Regions from separate parts of the Candidatus Weimeria sp. HCP3S3_B5 genome, predicted to be linked through region 2. Evidence: predicted binding sites of a transcription regulator. Region 2 holds the regulator's gene; each other region holds the start of a gene.
The links. The regulator Rex, encoded in region 2, represses fermentation and respiration genes when NADH is low (regulators of the CRP and FNR family bind a similar motif). The targets are predictions, from matches to a motif close to ATTGTTAANTANTTAACAAT.
Positions count from the first base shown of each region.

Region 1: ACTNCK_RS07110 (butyryl-CoA:acetate CoA-transferase) is a predicted target of Rex. The motif match lies at 1,299-1,318, and genes of this name have one in related genera.
Region 3: ACTNCK_RS05300 (acetyl-CoA C-acetyltransferase) is a predicted target of Rex. The motif match lies at 1,204-1,223, and genes of this name have one in related genera.

Region 1 covers NZ_JBQHVU010000012.1:16,671-19,953, reverse strand. Annotated here, with positions in the region: gene ACTNCK_RS07110 (butyryl-CoA:acetate CoA-transferase) at 1-1,277, opposite strand, end outside; gene ACTNCK_RS07105 (AAA family ATPase) at 1,448-2,374, shown strand; gene ACTNCK_RS07100 (DUF58 domain-containing protein) at 2,371-3,283, shown strand, end outside.
Region 2 covers NZ_JBQHVU010000004.1:101,488-104,770, reverse strand. Annotated here, with positions in the region: gene alr (alanine racemase) at 1-92, opposite strand, end outside; gene ACTNCK_RS03420 (NAD(P)H-hydrate dehydratase) at 93-980, opposite strand; gene ACTNCK_RS03415 (hypothetical protein) at 919-1,701, opposite strand; gene ACTNCK_RS03410 (redox-sensing transcriptional repressor Rex) at 1,718-2,341, opposite strand; gene abc-f (ribosomal protection-like ABC-F family protein) at 2,331-3,283, opposite strand, start outside.
Region 3 covers NZ_JBQHVU010000008.1:5,421-8,703, reverse strand. Annotated here, with positions in the region: gene ACTNCK_RS05310 (hypothetical protein) at 1-147, shown strand, start outside; gene ACTNCK_RS05305 (DNA/RNA non-specific endonuclease) at 144-1,112, shown strand; gene ACTNCK_RS05300 (acetyl-CoA C-acetyltransferase) at 1,302-2,489, shown strand; gene ACTNCK_RS05295 (four helix bundle protein) at 2,532-2,891, shown strand; gene ACTNCK_RS05290 (3-hydroxyacyl-CoA dehydrogenase family protein) at 2,973-3,283, shown strand, end outside.

The DNA of each region.
Region 1 (3,283 bases), on a different contig from region 2:
GGATGAGCGATCGAGATCAGAGCCTCGGCTCTTTCCCAGGCAGAGAGTCCCTTCAGGTTTACCATACCATACTCTGTTACCACATACATGGTCTGAGGACGGGTATCGGTGACGATCGAGCCCTCTGCAAGAGTAGGACGGATACGGCTGTGAACTACGCCCTTCTTGTCTGTGAATGTAGAAGACATGCAGATGAAGCTCTTTCCACCATTTGAGAGGTAAGCGCCCTGAACGAAATCCTGCTGTCCGCCGGCACCTGAAATCTGACGGGTACCTGCAGATTCTCCGTTTACCTGCCCGTAGAGATCGATATCGATCGCATTGTTGATAGAAATGAAGTTATCTATCTGTGAGATCACCCTGACGTCGTTGGTATAGTCGACAGGTGCACTCATGCACTCCGGATTGTCATCCAGATAATCATAGAGCTTCTTTGTGCCGGCACCGAAGGCATAGACCTGACGGTATCTGTCTATGGTCTTCTTTGAACCGTTGATCTTGCCGGCCCTTGCTATATCTACGAAAGCGTCCACATACATCTCTGTATGTACAGCCAGATCCTTAAGGTCAGACCGAGCGATGAGGGAGCCGACGGCGTTAGGCATACCGCCGATGCCAAGCTGCAGGCAGGCTCCGTTCGGGATCTCATTTACAATGAGCTCCGCCACCTTCTTGTCGATCTCAGTAGCCTCGCCACAGGAAGCAAGCTCGCCAAGCGGTGGATTGTCGCCCTCGACTATGGCGCTTACCTTTGAGATATGGATCTCGGACTCATGACCACCGAGACAGCGAGGCATATTCTTGTTGACCTCGACGATGATTTCTTCGGCATTCTCGCAGACAGCACCGAGATGAGAGGCACTCGGACCGAAGGAGAAGTATCCGTGCTTGTCCATAGGAGCGACCTGGATCATTACGACTCGTGATGGAGTAGCATTATTGATACGATAGTAGCTAGGCAGTTCAGAATATTTGATAGGTGCAAAATATGAATTTGTGGTAGTGAGCATTTTTCTCTCAACTCCACTCATGTGCCATGAATTGTATGAAAAATGCTTGTCTGCATCCGGGACCTGCATGATAGCCGGTACATGGAACAGAATTCCACCACGTACATTTACATCCACGAGCTCGTCAGCCCTCTTCGCCAGAGCCTTGTCGAGAGCCTCCGGAGTGCCTACGCACCAGCCATAGTCAACCCAGTCGCCGCTTCTGACACACTTCACAGCCTCATCGGCAGTGGTCAGTTTCTGCTGATATTCCTGTTCGAAACCCATATTGCCTCCTTGTACTTTGACTTTGTGAAAAAATTAACTTACCATATTTTATCACTATTGGCATGAAAAAGATAGCGAATTTGCAATTTGCGTTTTACAATTATGAGATGACAGTTTAAAATAAAAAAGATAATAAGAAAAGACCCCGTTTCATATGATGGAGGTTCGATATGAACAGGATAGCAGAAGCAGTTCTCACGAGAGTGGATTCGGTGATAAAAGGCAAGGATGAGGTCGTGCTCAAAGTGTTTGCGGCGATGATCGCAGGTGGACACATCCTGATGGAGGATATACCGGGAGTCGGGAAGACGACACTCGCGAAGGCGTTTGCAAGGACGCTGTCACTCGATTACAGGAGGGTGCAGTTCACACCGGATGTGCTCCCGAGTGATATCCTGGGATTCTCAATGTATGAGAAGGAGAGCGGCAGGTTCGAATTTCATCCGGGACCGGTATTTTCCAATTTGTTCCTTGCAGACGAGATCAACCGTACATCACCGAAGACCCAGTCGGCTCTGCTTGAAGTAATGGAAGAGGGAACAGCGACAGTGGACGGAGTGACCAGAGAGCTTCCGGACCCGTTTGTCGTGATAGCAACAGAGAATCCGTACGGCTCATCAGGAACACAGCTGCTTCCTGAGTCACAGCTCGACAGATTTATGGTATGTCTGTCAATGGGGTATCCGGCGCATGATGACGCAGTGGCGATCCTCAAGGGCAATGCATCGAAGCCTGTCGAGAATATAAAGCCGGTGCTTACGGCAGATGACCTGAAGACCATCAGGACTGCCATCTCGCAGATGTATGTGAAGGATGAGATCTATGACTATATAGTGAGTCTGGTAGAGCATACGAGGAACGGCGGCAGCTTCGCGCAGGGAGCATCACCACGTGGAACCATAGCCATGCTCGGTATGGCAAAGTCCGTCGCCTTCATCAATGACAGGGACTATGTGACGGCTGAGGATGTGCAGAGTATTGCCAGGGATACGATTGGTCACAGAGTGAAGCTGTCTGCGCGTGCGAAGGCAGCAGGAATCACAATGGACGATGCAATACAGAAGCTGATAGAGGATGTAAGGGCACCAAGGACATGAGGATAAGAGTCGGACGGCTGATCGGATATATACTGGCAGTAGCAGTGACAGCTGCAATAGTGGCTGTTTTCGGAGGGACATTTCTTTTTATCATGCTTATGATGGAAATAGTTGCGCTGCCAATAGATATTATCACATCAATGCTGATGCTCAGGAAATCAGAGCTGCTTGTATCCCTTGGAACAGATCATACGCAAAAGGGAGACCTGGTTCTTATAGGCTATAATCTGCGGGCAGGTATGGCATTTTCCTCGTACGAGGCCGCCATCACACTGACGATCAGGAATACATTCTATGGCACCTCGGGACAGACACAGATTGCAATTCCTGTGAATCATGAGGGAGAGATGCATTATGTCCATCTCAGATTTTCACTGCTGGGATATTACGAGATCACAGCAGATCATGTCATGATCCGGGATGTGCTCGGACTTGCAGATCTGAAGAAGACAGTAGATAAGAGCGTCGGGGTCACTGTTTTTCCAAAGGGTGATAGAGATACGTGCTCGTACGCGCTGCATCCGTCCGGCGGTATGACAGAGGCCGAGGAGACTGACAGGTGCGGCAATGATTTCTCTGATGTGTCAGAGATTCGTGAATATGTACCAGGCGACAGACCACGGGATATTCACTGGAAGCTGTCAGCCAAGAGGGATGAGCTGATGATCAAGCAGAGAGAAGCCATGTCAGATGAGCAGCTGATCGTTGTGGTGGAGTTCACGGAGATTCTTGAGGAAAATGATGAGGTAGTAAGCGAGGCTTACAGTCTCATAAAGGAACTGGTACGAAGCAATGTGAATACGCAGCTGATGTGGTGGAGTGCAGCTGATGAGGACTTCAGGCGGAAGAGATTTCAGGATCAGGGAGATGTGGATGAGGCCTTTTCAGAGATGTTCGGTGAAAGGGCAG
Region 2 (3,283 bases):
ATTTTTTCTTCTCTGCATCTATTCTTTACTTCTCTTATATTATGCTCTATCGCGTCGAGATCTACCTTGGCGCATATTCTGTAAAAGTCCATTTATGCTTCCTTTTCCTTATCCTTTATCCTGTCACACTGCATAAGTACAGTTGCCAGTGACTCTGCTATATCAAGAGCCTTCATTCCTCTCACTCCGTACCTCGCCGCTGCCATATCTCCTGCAGCTCCGTGTATATATACTCCAAGGCCTGCCGCCTCAAGGGCCTTACATCCCTGGGCCAGAAATGAAGCTATGACACCTGAAAGCACATCGCCGCTTCCCGCCGTTGACATACCGTTATTTCCTGTAGTATTTATGATAAGCTCTCCGTCAGGTGCCGCTGTGACTGTGATCGCATCCTTAAGCGCTATCACTGCGCCATACTGCCTAGAATACTCTGTTGCAGCCTCCTCCCTATGCTCCTTAAGCCATGATATGGTCTTACCGCATAGTCTGCTCATCTCCATAAGATGAGGCGTAAGTATCACAGGATCTGTCCTGGCCTTTTCCTTCAAAAGTAGCAGCAGCGTATGATCCTGTGAGATCAGATTCAGCCCGTCCGCATCTACAGCAAGCGGAATACCCCGGCTTTTTAGCAGGGCAAGCAGGAGCTCCTCTGCTTTTTCATCCATGCCGATCCCTGGTCCTATAAGGGCTGCATCCGCCCAGGACAGACTTTTTAGTATGGAATCAGCTGAGGTATCCGATGAAAAGAGAGCCTCGGGGACAATGCTCATAAGCGGCTGGAAATTCCCCTTATCACTTATTACCTTTACCATACCAAGCCCGCACCGCATTGCAGCAAGAGTGCTTAATATGGCTGCGCCAGCACATTCATGTCTTCCTGCTATGATAAGAAGCTTTCCATAGGTCCCCTTATTGCTGTCATCCTTCCTTTCCGGAAGAAGCTTTATTATCTCCTGTCTTTTCAGGATCCATTTTTTCACCGGCTGCCCCTCCCTTCCTTACAGACGATAAAGGATTGCCGAGCGCACCTTTTGATCTCCATTCTCCCGGAGTATCCTCCTTATCGTTTTCATTATCCTCTGCAGAATGTCCCGACATATATGAGTCCTTGCTGGTAAGCACTATCTGATCATCATCCGTGATATCAAAAAGCGTCACCATATCCTTGCCAAAGATATCGTGCATATAGGAATAGATCTCACGGTTATTTATCTCCCGGTTCTGCTTTCTTATTATATTTTTCTTGAGCTTTACCCTGATATCCTTTATCCATTCCGAGATCTCATTTATCTCGTCTGTATTTGTCCTCATCCTCTGATAGGCGAACTCTACAGTACGCTCCATCAGCTGATTGTTTGCATTCTTTATCTCCTTTGGAAGCTCTAAGAGCCTGTCCTCTATCTCCTCTATCCTTCGATTTGTCTCGTCAATCATAGAGGCATCCTTGGTGACATTGGTAGATCCTGCCTCATTTACATGATCTACTATATTGGCCATTAGCTTCTTCTTTACCTTTTTAAGCTCCTTAAGCTCATTCCCGAGTCCGCCCTGCTCCTTTAGAAGCTCATTTAATGCGACCTCTGAGGTCTTTATTTCATCAGGCTTGCCCTCGAGCGCAAAGAGTCTGTGCCACTTCTGGTCAAGGACCAGAACAGGTATCTTGGTATCAGATACTCTCCTCTTAACTTCCTCCAGATCCATATTATCCCTCCAGGGCTTATCTGCCAGACATATTATATGAAAGCTGCATCAGCGAATCAGACAGATGCACGTTTTCTACTACCACATCATCAGGCACCATCAGATCCACATGGGCGAAATTCCAGAAGGCTCTCACGCCAAGACTCACAAGACGCTCGGCTACTGGCATTGCCGCATCCTTAGGCAGGGTAAGCACTGCTATGTCTACCCTGTGCTCCTTTATGAAGTCCTCGAACTCGTCTATCATCATCACAGGTATCCCGCCAACTATCCTGTCCTTTTTCTTTTGATCGACATCAAAGAGGCCTATCATACGAAAGGGCAGCTTCTCGAAATTCACATAATTGGCAATGGCTGCGCCCAGATTTCCTACTCCGAACAGGGCCACATTATGGACCCTTGTAAGGCCAAGGATCCTTCCTATCTCCTCATAGAGGAACTCGACATTATAGCCATAGCCCTGCTGGCCGAAGCCTCCGAAATTATTCAGATCCTGCCTTATCTGAGACGCAGTGACCTGCATCCGCTCTGAAAGCTCCTTTGAAGAGATCCTCTCTACCCCGTTCTCCAGTAATTCTCCCAGATATCTGTAATATCTTGGCATCCGTCTGATCACGGCCTGAGAAATATTATTCTCCATAAACCCCTTCCCAATCATCATATAGCTTTTTTAATTCTTCATCAAGTAGCGAAAGCTTTTCAGTAAGCTCATTTAGTCTGGCGGAGTTTCTGGCTGTCGCCGGATCACTGAATTCCTCATTGATCTTCTCTTTCTCCGCTTCCTTTTTTTCTATCTCTTCCTCTATCCTTTTGGCCTCTCTCTCTTTCTTCTGCCTTGCCCTAGCCTCCTCCTTCTGCTTCTTCCAGTCATCGGCGGAGCCGGCGGAGGCCTTTTCCATGGTCTCCTCTGCCTTCTTTTTGCTTATACCAAAGTCAGTCCTTATCTCTTCACGTTTTTTCAGATAATAGTCATAATTCCCAAGATACTGGTGGATCCCGTCTTGCCTAAGCTCCAGGATACGGCTTGCTGTCTGGTTGACAAAGTATCTGTCATGAGAAACATAAAGGACCGTGCCATCGTAATTGTTTATGGCATGCTCCAGTATCTCCTTTGAATCCATATCCAGATGGTTGGTAGGCTCGTCTAGTATCAGGAAATTAGCTCCGGAAAGCATAAGCTTGGCTAATGATATACGTCCTCTTTCACCTCCGGACAGGTCCCTTATCTTTTTATAGACCTCATCATCCCTGAAAAGAAAGGCAGCAAGAACGTTTCTTACCCTTGTATTATTAAGAGACGGATAGGCTCCCTGCATCTCATCAAAAAGAGTATTGTCCTCATCGAATCCATGCTGCTCCTGATCGTAGTAGCCTATTGTTACTCCGGCTCCTATCCTTACACTTCCGGAGTCCGCAGGGAATATATCATTTATGATCTTAAGGACAGTAGACTTCCCAATACCGTTGTCTCCAATAAGAGCTACCTTCTCACCGCGCTTTATATCAAACGATATGTCCTTAAGGACCTCTGTCCCGTCAAAGGACTTGGACAGATCTGTCACAGTAAGGACATCCTTTCCGC
Region 3 (3,283 bases), on a different contig from region 2:
GTCTGGATCGGCTGGTCCATATATGGAAAGGTAAAGACAGCAAATGAGGAGGCATCATCCTCAAAGGAGGCAGCAGTTACTCCTATAGACTTATCAGCTATAAATGATTACACGACGGATCTCGCATCCTCAATCGATAAGAAATGAAAAGAAATAAGAAAATATTAAACGGGATACTTGCTGCGGCCTCTGTCGCAACATTACTTTTTAGTCCAGCTGCATTCACAGGTGGATATCAGACCATTGTCTCTACGGAGGCTAAGGCTAATCCTCTCCCAAGGGGCTTCTCGTATCAGAAAAGTGTCCCGAAGTGGAATGGCAAGGATCCGAGTGTAAAGATCCATGGCAACAGGCCTTATTTCACGTCAAAGGAGCTTTCTGTAAAAAGAAGCTATGAAAAGTATAAGGATCTCGACAGCATGGGAAGATGCACTGTGGCCATTGCTGATATAGGGACGGATCTGATGCCGGACAAGGAAAGGGGACCTATTGGTTCTGTGCATCCTACAGGCTGGCATACAGTAAAGTATGCAGGAATAGATGGCAATTATCTCTACAACCGTTGTCATCTGATCGGATACCAGCTTACCGGAGAGAATGCAAATGAAAGAAATCTGATCACAGGGACCAGATACCTGAACAATGAGGGTATGCTGCCATATGAGGATCAGGTCGCCTCATATCTGCATTCCAACCCTTCGGATCATGTACTTTACCGTGTGACTCCGGTATTCAAGGGACGTGAACTTTTATCACGCGGAGTCCTGATGGAGGCAGAAAGCCTCGAGGACAGCGGAAAAGGGGTCCAGTTCTGTGTATTCTGCTATAATGTACAGCCCAGAGTAAAGATCGACTACAAGGACGGCTCCAGTCAGGGAGTTGCCTATCAGGGCAGCACTGCAAGCACCAGGGAGAAGACAAGAAACAGCAGGGCAGCACAGAATGATAATGGAGCTCATAACTATGTGCTGAATACAAATACGAAAAAATTTCACAAGCCATCCTGCCCGTCAGTCCATCAGATGGCAGCCCACAACAAAAGGTCAGTAAAAGCAAAGCGAAAGACGCTTATAAGAGAGGGTTATAGTCCATGCGGAAGATGCAGGCCTTAGGCCTTTTTTCACAAAAACCCTTGATATGAATCGTCGTATGTGATAAAGTAAATGACGTAGCCGGTGCGGCGGCTTATATTTTTTAGAAAAGATTGTTAAAATTTTAACAGTCTTAGATGACAAGAGTAACAGGAAACCGCATTTTTCCTGGGAAAAGATAGCGTAGATCGCTAGAAAAGGAGACGTGACATGGCAGGAAGAATAGTTCTGGCAGGTGCATGCCGTACTGCAATCGGAAAGATGGGTGGAGAGCTTTCTACTGTATCAGCCGTTGATATGGGCGCTACAGTAGTTAAGGAAGCTCTTGAGCGTGCAAAGGTACCGGCAGATCAGGTAGACGAGGTTAAGTTCGGATGCGTAATCCAGGCCGGACTTGGACAGAATGTAGCTAGACAGGTATCAATAAAGGCAGGACTCCCTGTAGAGGTTCCAGCCGTTACTTTAAACGCAGTATGCGGATCAGGTCTTAAGTGTGTTAATGAAGCTGCAAATATGATCATGGCCGGCCAGGCTGATATCGTAGTTGCCGGCGGCACAGAGTCAATGTCACGTGCTCCTTTCGCACTTGATAAGGCACGTTTCGGATATCGTATGAACAACGGTGTCCTTGTAGATACTATGATAAATGACGCACTCTGGGACGCTTTCAACCAGTACCATATGATGGTAACCGCTGAGAACGTTGCAAAGCAGTGGAAGCTTACCCGTGAGGAGCTTGACGAGTTCGCCGCTTCATCACAGCAGAAGTGCGAGAAGGCTATGGCAGCAGGCAAGTTCAAGGATGAGATCGTTCCTATCACTATCCATGACCGCAAGAAGGGTGACATCGTGATCGATACAGATGAGGGACCTCGTGCTGGAACAACAGTAGAGACTCTTTCAAAGCTTCGTTGCTGTTCAGGAGTGGAAGGCGGAGTCGTTACTGCCGGAAATGCATCAGGAATCAACGATGGTGCTGCAGCTGTCGTTCTCATGACAGAGGAGAAGGCAAAGGAGCTCGGCGTTAAGCCTATGGCATACTTCGTTGGCGGAGCAATGGGCGGTGTAGATCCGAAGATCATGGGTGTTGGCCCTGTAGCAGCTGTTAAGAATGTTATGAAGAGAACAGGCCTTTCAGTTGATGATATGGATCTGATCGAGGCTAACGAGGCATTCGCAGCACAGTCAGTTGCAGTAGCCAAGGAGCTGAAGTTCGACATGTCCAAGGTCAATGTCAATGGTGGTGCAATCGCACTCGGACATCCGGTAGGAGCATCAGGCTGCCGTATCCTTGTAACACTTCTTCATGAGATGGAGAAGGAAGATGCCAAGAAGGGACTTGCAACCCTCTGCATCGGCGGTGGAATGGGATGCGCGACTGTAGTAGAGAGAGATTGATAGTAGGTTAGAGGTGAGAGGTTAGAGGTCAGAGGTCAGAGGGTGGATAGTTATAGGGGATTAATAGTCTGGCAGAAGAGTATGGCTCTTGTAGAAGAAATTTACAGATTAGTAAAGTTTCTTCCACGTGAGGAGCTTTATGCCCTATCTGACCAGATGCGGAGGGCAGCGGTTTCGATACCTTCGAATATAGCTGAAGGACATGAACGTGATTCGTTGAAGGAATACTTGAGGTTTCTATATATAGCACAAGGATCAAGGGCAGAGCTTGAGACCCAATTGGAGCTGTGTATGAAACTTGGATATTTTTCTGAGGATCAGATAAGGCTGTCGCTCTCACTTAGTGATGAGATTAGTCGAATGTTGCGTAAACTTATAAAGAACCTTAAGGTTTATACTTGATCTTATGGCCTCGCACCTCGCACCTCAGACCTTTGATAATATACTTCATACTAAATGCCACATACAACAGGAGGAAAATACATGAAAGTAGCTGTAATCGGTGCTGGTACTATGGGCTCTGGAATTGCCCAGACATTTGCACAGTGTGATGAGGTAGAGACAGTATATCTCTGCGATATCAAGGAGGAGTTTGCAGAAGGCGGACTCGGAAAAGTAAAGAAGAACGTTGACAAGCTCGTAAGCAAGGGCAAGATCGATCAGGCTAAGGCTGATGCCATTATCGGGAAGTTCAAGACCGGTCTCAATACCATCGCTACAGATGCTGATCTCGTAGTTGAGGCTGCTCTTGAGAGAATGGATATAAAGAAGAACTGCTTCAAGGATCTTGAAGA